Polyangium spumosum: one gene and its partner. The protein of the gene in region 1 binds, or shares a complex with, the protein of each later gene. Links are inferred from orthologs where the notes say so. Each region holds a gene or a part of one and is shown in the gene's direction. Other genes may lie near its edges. The genes, in order: xseA and xseB.

Evidence for each region.
Region 2: the proteins of xseA (region 1) and xseB are in contact, whole or in part, in a cryo-EM structure (PDB 8TXR), measured with the Escherichia coli proteins. The link is inferred for Polyangium spumosum from one-to-one orthologs.

Annotation. Positions count from the first base shown.
Region 1 is NZ_WJIE01000004.1:543,318-549,201, forward strand. What follows is about bases 1,943-4,928. They hold xseA (exodeoxyribonuclease VII large subunit), read left to right. Parts: upstream 1,943-2,690; coding sequence 2,691-4,166; downstream 4,167-4,928. Other genes in these bases: accC (acetyl-CoA carboxylase biotin carboxylase subunit), read right to left, coding at 1,943-2,611; GF068_RS16165 (shikimate dehydrogenase family protein), read left to right, coding at 4,159-4,928. Also shown: GF068_RS16150 (hypothetical protein), read left to right, coding at 1-1,101; more of accC, read right to left, coding at 1,106-1,942; more of GF068_RS16165, read left to right, coding at 4,929-5,091; GF068_RS16170 (amylo-alpha-1,6-glucosidase), read left to right, coding at 5,088-5,884. UniProt on the Escherichia coli protein: Bidirectionally degrades single-stranded DNA into large acid-insoluble oligonucleotides, which are then degraded further into small acid-soluble oligonucleotides.
Region 2 is NZ_WJIE01000003.1:663,801-669,698, reverse strand. Bases 1,768-4,767 are described here. They hold xseB (exodeoxyribonuclease VII small subunit), read left to right. Parts: upstream 1,768-3,132; coding sequence 3,133-3,402; downstream 3,403-4,767. Other genes in these bases: GF068_RS12770 (AAA family ATPase), read left to right, coding at 4,158-4,767; GF068_RS47005 (competence/damage-inducible protein A), read left to right, coding at 3,418-4,146; GF068_RS12785 (HEAT repeat domain-containing protein), read left to right, coding at 1,768-3,136. In the rest of the region: GF068_RS12790 (radical SAM protein), read right to left, coding at 1-812; more of GF068_RS12785, read left to right, coding at 971-1,767; more of GF068_RS12770, read left to right, coding at 4,768-5,531; GF068_RS12765 (HNH endonuclease family protein), read left to right, coding at 5,506-5,898. UniProt on the Escherichia coli protein: Bidirectionally degrades single-stranded DNA into large acid-insoluble oligonucleotides, which are then degraded further into small acid-soluble oligonucleotides.

The DNA of each region.
Region 1 (5,884 bases):
GTGTGGCCGAATCGGACCCTAGCGTGGGTCTTCGACGAAAACTACGAGCCCGTGGGCTACGTTGTGCGGACGACGTCCGGTGAAATCGTGACGATCGATCCCTGGGCCGGCTCGGTGAAGACGATCGTCAAGGGCGTGAGCTTCTGGAGTCCCATGTACAGCCGATTCTGGTTGATCGAGGGCGGGAGCCTGGTCGTGCGTGAGCTCGACGGGAAACTCGTGCAAACCGCGGGCGCGGGCGTGACCGAATTCGTGGTCGGGCCCTCCGGGGCCGAGGTGGCCTATGTCGACGAAAAGGGCCTCTGGGTGCTGAAGCTGGGGGAAGACGCGCCCACGGCCATTCCCACGCCGGCCGCGCCGTGCAAACTCGAATATCTCTGGGGCTCGTCGAGGCTCGCCTACCACGAAGACTGCGCGGCCGGCGTGCTCGCGGTCCGGGATTGGGAGACGGGGGAGAAGCGCGCGTTCGGTCCCGGGGTCACGTACGTGGATTCGCGCAGGCTAGAGGAGAGCCCCTGGCTCTTCTTCGAGCGCGAGGAGCCGGGCAAAAAGCGCGAGCTCTGGGCCGTCCCGGAGGGCGGCGAGCCGGTGCTCGTCGGGACCGATTCGAGGCTCGACCTGGGCCTCCGGTCGCACGGGGATGGTTTTCTCCTCACCCTCGACCACGACGGCACGGCCGGCACGCTGGGGAAATGGAAGCCGGATGGCGGCTTTTCTCCGCTCGTCGAGGGCATCGCGGGGGCGGCAGGGGGAGGGAGCTTCACCGGTTATCTCGTCGCGGTCGCGGACGCGCAGGAGGAGGTCGGGACGCTCGTCGTCTTCGACGGGCAGACCCTGGCCGAGACGCTCCGGGTCCCGCGGGTCCACGGTCGGACCTGGCGTCTTTCCTGGCAAGCGCCCGTGCTCGGATATGTTCGCGACTGGGACGCCGCGCTCGGCGCAGGCACCCTCGAGGCCTGGATCCCGTTTAATGGCCAGCAGGTCGAGGTCGATACGGGCGTCGCCGAATTCAATGAGGTCTTCTGGCCCGAGCCCGGCATCGTCTACGCCGTCCGCACGCCCGGACGCGCGGGGCTCTGGACGGCGTATCCCGACCTCTAGCAGGCTACTTCATCACCCGCGCCCGATGTTGCTCCACCCACGGTGACAGCCGGCCTCGATCCTCGAGCGCCTGCCCCGCCGTCCGCTGCGCCTTCCGCTCCGCCCGCGCCGCCGCCACCGCGATGGCCACCGCGAGTGTCGCCTCGTCCTCCTCGTGGACGTCCGAGTAACCGAGCAGCGCTTCCTTGTTCTCGTCGATGAAGCCCGTCGTGTAGCGGCCCTCCACGAACGACGGGTGCGCGAGCACCTTCTCGTGGAAGACGATGTTCGTCTTGATGCCCGTCACCACGTACTCGGAGAGCGCACGGCGCATGCGCCCGATGGCCGTCTTCCGGTCCGGTCCCCACACGCTCACCTTCGAGATCAGCGGGTCGTAGTGGCTCGGCACGGTCGCGCCCTCGTAGAAGCCGCCGTCGTCGCGCACCCACGGGCCCGCGGGCACGCGGAGCGCTTCGATCTTGCCGGGGCTCGGCAAGAAGCCGATCGGGTCCTCGGCGTAGATGCGGCACTCGATCGCCGCGCCTCGACGCACGAGCTCGTCCTGTCGCCACGCGAGCTTCTCGCCCGCCGCCACGCGTACCATTTCGGCCACGAGGTCCGTGCCCGTGATCCACTCCGTCACCGGGTGCTCGACCTGGAGGCGGGTGTTCATCTCCAGGAAGTAAAAGCTCCCGTCCTCGCCGAGCAAAAACTCGAACGTGCCGGCCGAGAAGTAACCAACCGCGAGCGCGCCCTTCACCGCGACCTCGCCCATGCGGCGGATGAGCTCGGGTGTCGCGACGGGGCAGGGGGTCTCTTCGATGACCTTCTGGTGGCGGCGCTGGATCGAGCAGTCGCGCTCGAAGAGGTGCACCATGTTGCCGTGGCGATCGCCCATCACCTGGATTTCCACGTGCCGGGGGCGGAGGATCGCCTTCTCGATGTAGACCGTGGGGTCGCCGAAGGCGCGGGCGGCTTCGCTCTGGGCGCGCTCGAAGGCGCTCGCCATCTCCTCGGCGTTGTGCACGAGGCGCATGCCCTTGCCGCCGCCGCCCATCGCGGCCTTGATGAGCACGGGGTAGCCGACACGTTCGGCCGTCGCGCGGGCCTCTTCGACCGTGGAGGCGTCGCCGCCGGGCGTGATGGGCACGCCGGCCGCGGCCATCTTGGCGCGCGCGGCGGTCTTCGAGCCCATCGCGGCCATCGCGCGGGCCGGGGGGCCGATGAAGGTGATGCCCGCGCGCTCGCAGGCCTCCGCGAATTCGCTCTTTTCCGAGAGGAAGCCGTATCCAGGGTGGATGGCGTCGGCGCCGGATTTGCGGGCGGCGTCGAGGACCCGCTGGATGTCGAGGTAACTCTCGCGCGCGGGCGCCGGGCCGATGCAGTAGGCCTCGTCGGCGAGCCGGACGTGCAGAGATTTGCGGTCGGCTTCGCTGTACACGGCGACGGCGGCGATGCCCATCTCGTGGAGCGTGCGGATGATGCGGACGGCGATCTCGCCGCGGTTGGCGATGAGGACCTTGCGAATCACGGGAGGCCACGTAGCACGGCTCCGCTCAGGCGGGTTTCCCTTTCCCTCCGGCGCGTTACGAGCTACCTCTCGGCCCGCCGTGCAGCGACGCGAATCGGGCCCCGCGCTCTCTTTCCACGGGGCATCGGTCCCTGACGACGTGGCGGGCTACCAGCCTCTCGGGAGCTCCTACCCCGCGCGCCCCGAGGCACCGGACGAGCCCGAGGTGATCTCCGTGGCCGCGCTCGATCAGCGGCTCCGGAGGGTCGTCGAGGGCGCGTCGCAGGACGTGCGGGTCCTCGGCGAGGTCGGAGGCTTTCGGCTGCACGCGAGCGGGCACGCGTACTTCACGCTGAAGGACGAGCGCGAGGACGCCTGCATCGATTGCGTCATGTACAAGACGGCGTCGCCACGCGCGCGGAAGCTGCTCGCGGACGGGGCGCGTGTGGTGCTCATCGGCCGGGCCACGGTGTACGTGCCACGCGGGAAGCTGCAGTTCTCGGTGAGCGACGTGCGGCCGGCCGGGCGGGGCGCGTTGCTCGAGGCGCTGGAGCGGCTGAAGCAGAAGCTCGCGGGCGAGGGGGTCTTCGCGGCGGAGAGGAAACGCGCGCTGCCCGTGGATCCGGCCGTGATCGGGGTCGTGACGAGCGGCAGCGGCGCGGCCATCCACGACATCGTGACCGTGTCGTACCGGCGCGGCGCGCCGCGGATCCTGCTCGCGCGGGCGACGGTGCAAGGGCCGGGCGCCGCGCAGTCGATGGCCCGCGCGCTCGATCAGCTCGCGCGGGTGCCCGAGGTGGAGGTGGTGATCCTCGGGCGCGGCGGCGGATCGGCCGAGGATCTCTCCGCGTTCAACGACGAGGCGCTCGTCCGGAAGGTGGCGAGTTTCCCCGTGCCGGTCGTGAGCGCGGTCGGGCACGAGGTCGACGTGACGCTGACGGATCTCGCGGCGGACGCGCGCGCGGCGACGCCCTCGCAGGCCGCAGAGATGCTGGTCGCGGACCGGATGGAGCGGCGTATGCAGCTCCGGCATCTGTACATTCGTATCGCGCGCGCGACGCGGGCGGCGATCGAGCGGCGGCGGGCCGTCGTCGACAGGCTCGCGCGGTCGATCGGCTCGCCCGCGGACGTGCTCGCGGCGCGGCAGCAGAAGCTCGACGAGCTGACGAGCAAGCTCGAACGGGCGCAGGAGCGGGCGACTTCGCGGCGCAAGGAGGAGCTCGCGGAGCTCGAGCGGCGGCTCGCGGCGAGGCACCCGCGGGCGGTGATCGCGGGGGCGCGCGCGGCGACGGGGACGCTCGAGGTGCGGCTCGTGGCGGCCGAGCGGCGGAGGGTCGAGCGGCTGCGGACGACACTCGGGAGGCACGCGGCGCGGCTCGACGCGCTCTCGCCGCTCGGGGTGCTCGCGCGCGGGTACGCCATCGCGACGACGGCGTCGGGGCGCGCGGTGCGCGACGCGAAGGAGGTGGCCGTGGGCGAGGCCATCACGGTGCGGGTGCACGAGGGCCAGATCCGCGCCGAGGTCACGGCGGTGCTGGAGAGCGCGCCGGATGCGGGCGGGGGAGACAATGGCTGAAGGGCAGGTCTTCGCGCTCCTCGGGCACCCGGTGGCGCACTCGCTCTCGCCCGTGATTCACACGGTGGCGTACGCGTCGCTCGGGCTGCCGCACGTGTACCGGGCGATCGACGTGCCGACGGCGGGCGAGCTCGTCGCGGCGTTCGACGAGCTCAGGTCGGGCGCGATCGGCGGGGCGAACGTGACGCTGCCGCATAAACGCGCGGTCCTGGAGCTCGTGGACGAGGTGGACACGAGCGCGACGGAGCCGGGGGCGGCGAACGTGCTCTGTCGGGGCGAGGACGGGCGGCTCCGGGCCTACAACACGGACGCGGACGCGCTCGCGGACGACATCGCGGCCCTCGCGCCGGGCGCGTCGCGCAAGCGGGCGATGGTGATCGGCTCGGGCGGGGCGGGCGTGGCGGCCGTGGCCGCGTGCAAGAAGCTGGGGTTCAAGGTGATCGGCGTGACGTCGCGCTCGTGGGCGCGGTCGGAGGACATCGAGTCGTCGCCGTCGGCCGAGCAGGTGCGGCGGATGGGGGCGCTGCCGCTGCTCTGGCCTTCGCCGGGCGAGTCGGCGCCGGACAGCTTCGCGACGCAGGCCCTGCGGCTGCAGTGGTGGGACCTCGCGCGGGGCGCGTCGGTCGTCGTGCAGGCGACGAGCGCGGGCATGCTCGGCAAGGATCCGGGGGAGTCGGTCCGGGACGTCGTGCCCTGGGACGATCTCGGAAGCGACACGTTCGCCTACGACGTCGTGTATACCCCGAGGATGACGCCGTTTCTGCGCGCCGCCGCCTCCCGGGGCCTCCAGGCCGAAGGGGGGCTCGGGATGCTCGTCCGGCAAGCCGCCCGCGCGATCCTGCTCTGGACCGGGAAGGAGCCGCCGCTCGAGGTGATGCGCCGCGCGGCCGAAGACGCCCTCGATCGAGGAGGGCGCACGGTATGAGCGGGAGCGGTGGCGGAGCGGCCGCGGCCGCTTCGATCTGGCCGCACGTGGACGTGCGGCGGGAGCTCGGGCGCGCGCTCTTTCGCGAGTGGGTCGCGAGCAACGGCGCCGGGGCGTACGCGAGCTCGACGGTCGCGTGTATGCACACGCGGCGCTACCACGGCCTGCTCGTCGCGGCGCTGGAGCCGCCGCGCGCGCGGCACGTGGTGCTGTCGCACGTGGACGTGACGGTCAAGTCGCTCGCGCCACGCGCGGCGTGGGATCTGGCGACGCACCAGTTCCCGGGGCTGAACCCGGAGCGCGGGCCGTTTTACCTCGACCGCTTCGATCAGGATCCGGTGCCGCGCTGGACCTACGCGGTCGCGGGCGGCGAGCTCGAGGTGCTGCTCGCGCTCGTGCGCGGCGAGAACGCGGCGGTGCTGCGGTACACGTGGCGCGGGCCGCACCCGGTGGTGATCACGCTCCGGCCGCTGCTCGCGATGCGGCACATGCACGCGCTGATGCGCGAGCACGGGGCGATGGAGCAGCGGGTGGAGCTGCGCGCGGGGGAGATGCGCGTGCGGCCGATGAAGGGGCTGCCGCGGCTCTGCTTCCGCTACGAGGGGACGTTCGTGGGCTCGCCCGACTGGTGGCGGCGCTTCGAGTACCTCGTGGAGCGAGATCGAGGGCTCGAGTTCCAGGAGGATCTCTGGACACCGGGCGTGTTCGAGATCCGCGCGGATGGCTCGGGCGCGCCGAGCTTCCTCGTGGTGGGCGTGGACAAGCTGCCCGAGGGCAAACCCGAGGAGATCAT
Region 2 (5,898 bases), on another replicon or contig:
AGGTAGGCCATCCGCAGGCCCGCCTCCTTGCATTGCTTCGCAAACCCGGGCTCCTGCGCGAAGCGGAGGCCGTTCGTCGCGCATTGCACGGCGAAATAACCCTTCTTGCGGGCGTAGCGGATCGCGTCGAGGAAATGCGGGCTGAGCGTGGGCTCGCCGCCGGAGAACTGGATCGACATCTGCCGCCTCGGCCGCACCTCGGCCGCGTCGTCGAGGATCTGCTGGACCTCCTCCCAGGAGAGCTCGTGCACGTAGCCGACCTGATTCGCGTCCATGAAGCACGGATCGCACATCATGTTGCAGCGATTCGTGAGGTCGACCGTGAGCACGGCGCCGCGGCCGTACTTGATGCTGCTCGACCCGTGCTGGTGGATGCGGTCGGGCGTCATGGCCACGTCGCGGCCCTGGAAGAGGCTCTCGATCCGCTCGAGGAACCTCGGGTCGATCGAGATCACGTCGCTTACGGGCCCGTGCTTCGGGCACTGCTTCTCCATCCGGATCTGGCCGTCTCGCTCGACGATGCGCGCCTTGATCTCGCCCGGCTTGTCGGTGATGAGCTTCGTGAAGTCCGCGTCGCCGCGCAGGATCTCCGCCCGCGCCTCCTTCACGCAGGTCGGGCACAAGCTGTCCGTCGTCCGAGGCCAGCCGAGCGGCGGCTTCGTCCGCTCCTTGCCGCGCGGGATGGGCTTGTCGCTCCATCGAGGCTGAAACGGCGAAGGCTCGGGGCCGAGCGTGTTCAGCCTCTGCATCACCGGCCAGACGCGGTTCGCGGAGGCCGTGACGAATTTCTCCAGGTGGCGCACGGACAACATCGCTGCTGTTTCCTCCCTCGGCCCCCCGACGGGTGACGTAACGTAGTTGCGGGTCGCCAGAACGACCAGCATTTTCGTTCCGTTCTGAGGGTTCGGAAAAGGCATCGCGCAACTCGGGCGTGACAACCCCAGCCCACCTGGTCGATAGTGCCGCTCCGATGCGCCGTTCGCTCGCCCTCTTCGCAACGCTGGCGTTCGCAGCGTCCTGCCTGACCTCCGCCGAGGCCGGGGCACAAGGGATCGCCGTGGGCCGGGCGCGGCCCGTCACCGTCGACGACGACGGCGAGAGTTATGGCCCGCCCCGAGGCACGTTGCGCGGCACGTTCGGCGTGCCCGTCGCCGAGCGGCTGCTCGAGTCGGGGTCGGCGGAGGGGCGGCTGCGCGGCGTGCAGCGCCTCGGCGCGATCGGGACGCCGGAGGCGATCGACGCGCTGACGAGCGCGTTCGAGCAGTCGTCGATCCTGACGCGTGACGGGCGCACGCGGCTCGAAGGGGTGCGGATCCTGGCCAAGCACGCGGATCGTGAGGCCGTGCGGCCGCTGCTCGTCCGTGAGCTCACGGAAGGCGGGCCGGAGGCGCGCGCGGCCTCCCACGGAGGGCTCGCGCGTGGGGCCGCGGCGCTCGCGCTCGCGAGGAGCCACGACAAGAAGGCCCTCTCGGCGCTGCTCGGCGCGGTGCTGCAAGGCGGGCCCGGCAGAGAGGCCGCGCAGGCGGCGCTCGTGGTCCACCCGCCGGCGTCGGTCGCGCCGCTGCTCGAGGGGCGTCGCCGGATCGAGCCGGCCCTCTGCGTGTTGCTCGGGGAGCTCGGCGACGTGCGCGCGATCCCGCGCCTGCGGCAAGCGCTGAACGACGTGGACCCGGCCCACCGCGCGGCGGCGGCGCTCGCGCTCGCGCGGCTCGGGGACGGGAGCGCCGGGGAGGCCGCGCGCACGTGGGTGAAGTCGGACGACGTGAAGCAGAAGCGCGCGGGCGCCGAGGTGCTCGCGCGGCTCGGCGCCGTGGGCGCGGCCGAGGCGATCGGGGCGCTGCTCGCGGCGGGCCCGACGCGCCTCGACGGCGTGCGCCTCGCGCTCGTCGCGCCCTCGCCGGCCCTCGTGAAGCCCCTCGTCGCGGCGCTCGAGGCGCTCGACCTCGACGATCGAGAGCAGGTGATCGCGGCGATCGGGCGCGCAGGCGGGCCGGAGGCGGCGACGGCGCTGCTCGCCGCGCTCGGCAAGCCCGAGCATGCGACGGCGGCGGCGTTCGCCCTGGCGCGGATGCCGGGCAAGGAGGCGCGCGCGGCGCTCGAGCGGGCGCTCGGGAGCACGTCGGCGAAGAAGGGAGCGCCTCGCCGGTTGATCACGCGCGCGGCGCTCGTGCGCGCGCTCGTGCTCGGGGAGGAGCCGCGTGGCCTCGGGGACGTGCTCGCGGCGATGGCGAACGAGAAGGAGCCGGCCGACCGCGCGGTGAGCGTCTTTGGTCGGGTCGCGACGGGCCGCACGAGCGTGCGGGACGCGCTCGACGCTGCTTGCCCGGACAAGAAGCCGTGTGACGTGGCGCTCGTCGCCGCGGCGGCTCGCGCCTCGCTCGCGCGCGCCGCGTCCGGCGAGGGCGACGGACCGGCGGAGCTCGCGCGTGTGTTCGGCGCGAGGGCCTCGAAGGGCGACGCGCCCTCGGCGATCGAGATCGCGGCGGGCGTCGCGCTGCTCGCCGATCCGAGCGGCGCGGGCCTCTCGGCGTCGCTGCTCGCGCGCTGGGCCGAGGGCGAGAGCCCGCTCGCGCCTCTGGCTGCGCGTGCGCTCCCGAGCCGCGACGACGAGGCGATCCGCGGCCGTATCAAGCGCCTGCTCGCGGGCACCGACCCGGTCATCCGCGCGCACACGGCGCTTGGCCTCGCGCTCGATCCGGAGCCCGACGCGACCTCGCTGCTCGCGAGCGCCTACCGCTTCGAGGAGGATCCGACCGTGCGGCGCGCCGTCGTGCGAGCGCTCTCCGTGCGTCGCGAGAAGGTACGTGTGGCGACGCTCGAGCTCGCGCGGGACCTCGACCCCGACGACCAGGTCCGGGCCCTCGCGCGTGCGGCGTTGACGAAGACCGGCCGCGCGCTTTTGCCGGCGACGAGCGTGCCGGGCGGCCCGGTCGCGTGGGTGTCGCTCGTGGCGAACGCGCCGTCGGCGCTCGTTTCGATCCAGGGGCGGGCGGCGCGGCTCGTCCGTTCGGACGGCGTGGTGGTGCCGGTGGTGGCGGATCCTGACGGCGTGCTGCTCGTCCCGGGGCTGCCGGACGGGCCTGCCGCGCTCACGCTTGCGCCCGAGGCCGTCCCGGGGGACGCTCTGGCGCCATGAGCGAAGAGACGGCGATGAACAAGCCAACTGCGGCGACGCAAGCGGGCGCGCTCTCGTTCGAGGAGTCGACGCGTAGGCTCTCGGCCATCGTGGAGGAGCTCGAGGGTGGCGAGCTGCCGCTCGAGAAGTCCCTCGCGCTCTTCGAGGAGGGTGTGCGCCTCGCGCGTGCGGCGAAGGAGCGGCTCGACCGTGCCGAGCGTCGGGTGGAGGAGCTTCTCGGCGTCGACGCGCAGGGCAAGCCCATCGTGCGCGAGTTCGAGAGCTAGGAGGGGCGGGACTCCGTGCGAACGGCGGCGGCGCTCATCATTGGCAACGAGCTGCTCAGCGGCAAGATCGCGGACGCGAACGTGGTCGTGCTCGCGCGGGCCTTGCGTTCGCTCGGCGTGGTCTTCCGGCGGGTGGTGATGGTGCTCGACGAGATCGACGTCATCGCCGAGGAGGTGCGTCTGCTCTCCTCCACGCACGACTGGCTCTTCACGAGCGGCGGGGTGGGTCCGACACACGACGACGTGACGATCGACGCGGTCGCGCGGGCGTTTGGCACGCACGTGGTGAGTGAGCCGTCGATGGAGGCGATGCTTCGGGCCTACTACGGCGAGAAGCTGACCGCGGGTCATTTGCTGATGGCGCGTATGCCGCACGGGGCGCGCCTGGCGTCGAGCGTGTCGATGCCGTGGCCGACGGTGGTGATGAAGAACGTGTGGGTGCTGCCCGGGGTGCCGGAGATCTTCCAGGCGAAGATCCCGCTCATCCGCGACGAGCTCGGCGCGGACGTGCCGTTCGTGTCGCACGCGGTGTTCACGACGCTGGACGAGGGCACGCTCAAGCCGATGCTCGACCACGTGGTCTCGTCGCACCCGGACGTGGAGGTCGGCTCGTACCCGCGCTGGAGCGGGCTCGAATATCGAACGAAGCTGACGTTCGACGGGCTGGACGGGGAGAAGGTGCGGTCGGCGCGGGACGCGTTCGCGGCGAGCTTGCCGGAAGAGGCGGTCGTGAGGGTGGAGTAGGGGAGGGGGGCGTGCAGACACCCGAGGCCCAGCATCACGATACGACGGTTCGTATCGAACGACTCGCCGTCGAGAACTTCCGGTGTTTCGAGCGGACGTCCTTGTCGTTCCAGGCCGGACTGGCTGTGCTGATCGGGAAGAATGGGGCCGGCAAGACGACCCTTCTGGATGCCATTGCGACGGCGCTCGCCGGATGGCTGGTGAACCTGTCTCATGACGAAAGGGGCTTCGTCATGGGGTCGGCGATCGTTGGTTCAGCGATTGTGGGCTCGGCGCCCTTGGGATGGTCGCTATCTCCATCCGATGTCCGCGTGGCGCGGATCGACAAGGCGGGGATCACGACGTTCGAGCCCCAGTTTCCCGCGCGCATCCAGGCGGAGCTGCGGCTGTCTGGTGAGCTCTTCGGATCCGGCGTCGAGAGAACACCGCCGGGTTCCGTAGGATGGAAGGTCGATTCATCCCTGGTCGATTCTGCCACGGTGATGCGCGAAGCCGTGCAAAACGGCCTCGATGTCACGCTGCCGCTGGTCGCCTATTACGGCACCGATCGCACCTGGCGGAGCGGACAAGAGCCATCCGCCAAGCGCGACGATCTATCCCGCCTTGCAGGTTACGCAGGTTGCCTCGAGCCCACCACGGATCTATCGAGCGTGCGTTCGTGGTTCCGGCGCATGGAGCTGCTCGCACTCCAGGACGGCCGTACACCGCCGGTCCTCGAAGCCAGCCGACGTGCCATCCTCGCGTGCCTTGATGGGTTCGATCTCGTTCGTTACGACGCCCGTCTCGACGACCTCGCGGCCCGCTCCACCACGACCGGCCTTTTCCTCGCATTCGCCCAGCTCAGCGCTGGGCAGAAGAACCTCCTCGGCATGGTCGCGGACATGGCCTTCCGCGCGGCGACGCTCAATCCCCACCTCGGCGCGGACGCCGCCGAACAGACGCCGGGTATCGTGCTCATCGACGAGATCGAGCTGCACCTCCACCCCGCCTGGCAACGCCGCGTCATCCCCGACCTGCGCCGCGCCTTCCCCAAGGTCCAGTTCATCATCACGACGCACTCGCCCCAGGTCCTCAGCGAAGTACCTACCGAATCCGTCATCGTCCTCGACGACTCCCAGGCCTACCACCCCGCTGCCCCGACCGAGGGCCGTGATTCAAACTCGATCCTCTTCGAAGTCCTCGGCGTGTCGCCTCACCCGAAAGAGACCGTCGCCGAACTCGAAGCCATCGCGCATTTGATCGACGACGGCAACGACGCCGAGGCGCGGAAGCGGCTCGATGCGCTCGCCGAGAGATTGACCGAGCGTGATCCCGAGGTCAGCAGGCTGCGGGGCATCCTCGACGTGGTGGAGCGCATCGATGCGGGTGATCACGAAGGGGCCTGAGCCCTCGGCATTGCGAAACTATCGCGCCGTGCCGGGCGCCATCTACGACGGGAAGGACTTCACACCCGTCAAAGTCGAGATTCGCGAGGCGCTGATCCGCGATCAGGACGCGCTCTGCTGCTACTGCATGCGTGGTTTCAAGGTCCGCCCTCACCGAACGGACCCGGACGCGTCGCCGGTCGCCCAGATGAAGGTCGAACACTGGCGCTCGCAGCGACACTTCCCAGCGCTCCAGCTCGCGTGGACCAACCTGCTCGGCGCCTGCCTCGGAGGCGAGGGCTCTCCGAAGAACGATCAGACGTGTGATACCCGCAAGGGGGAAGACGCCATCTCCTTGAACCCCCTGGACAAGTCACATGTCGCGACC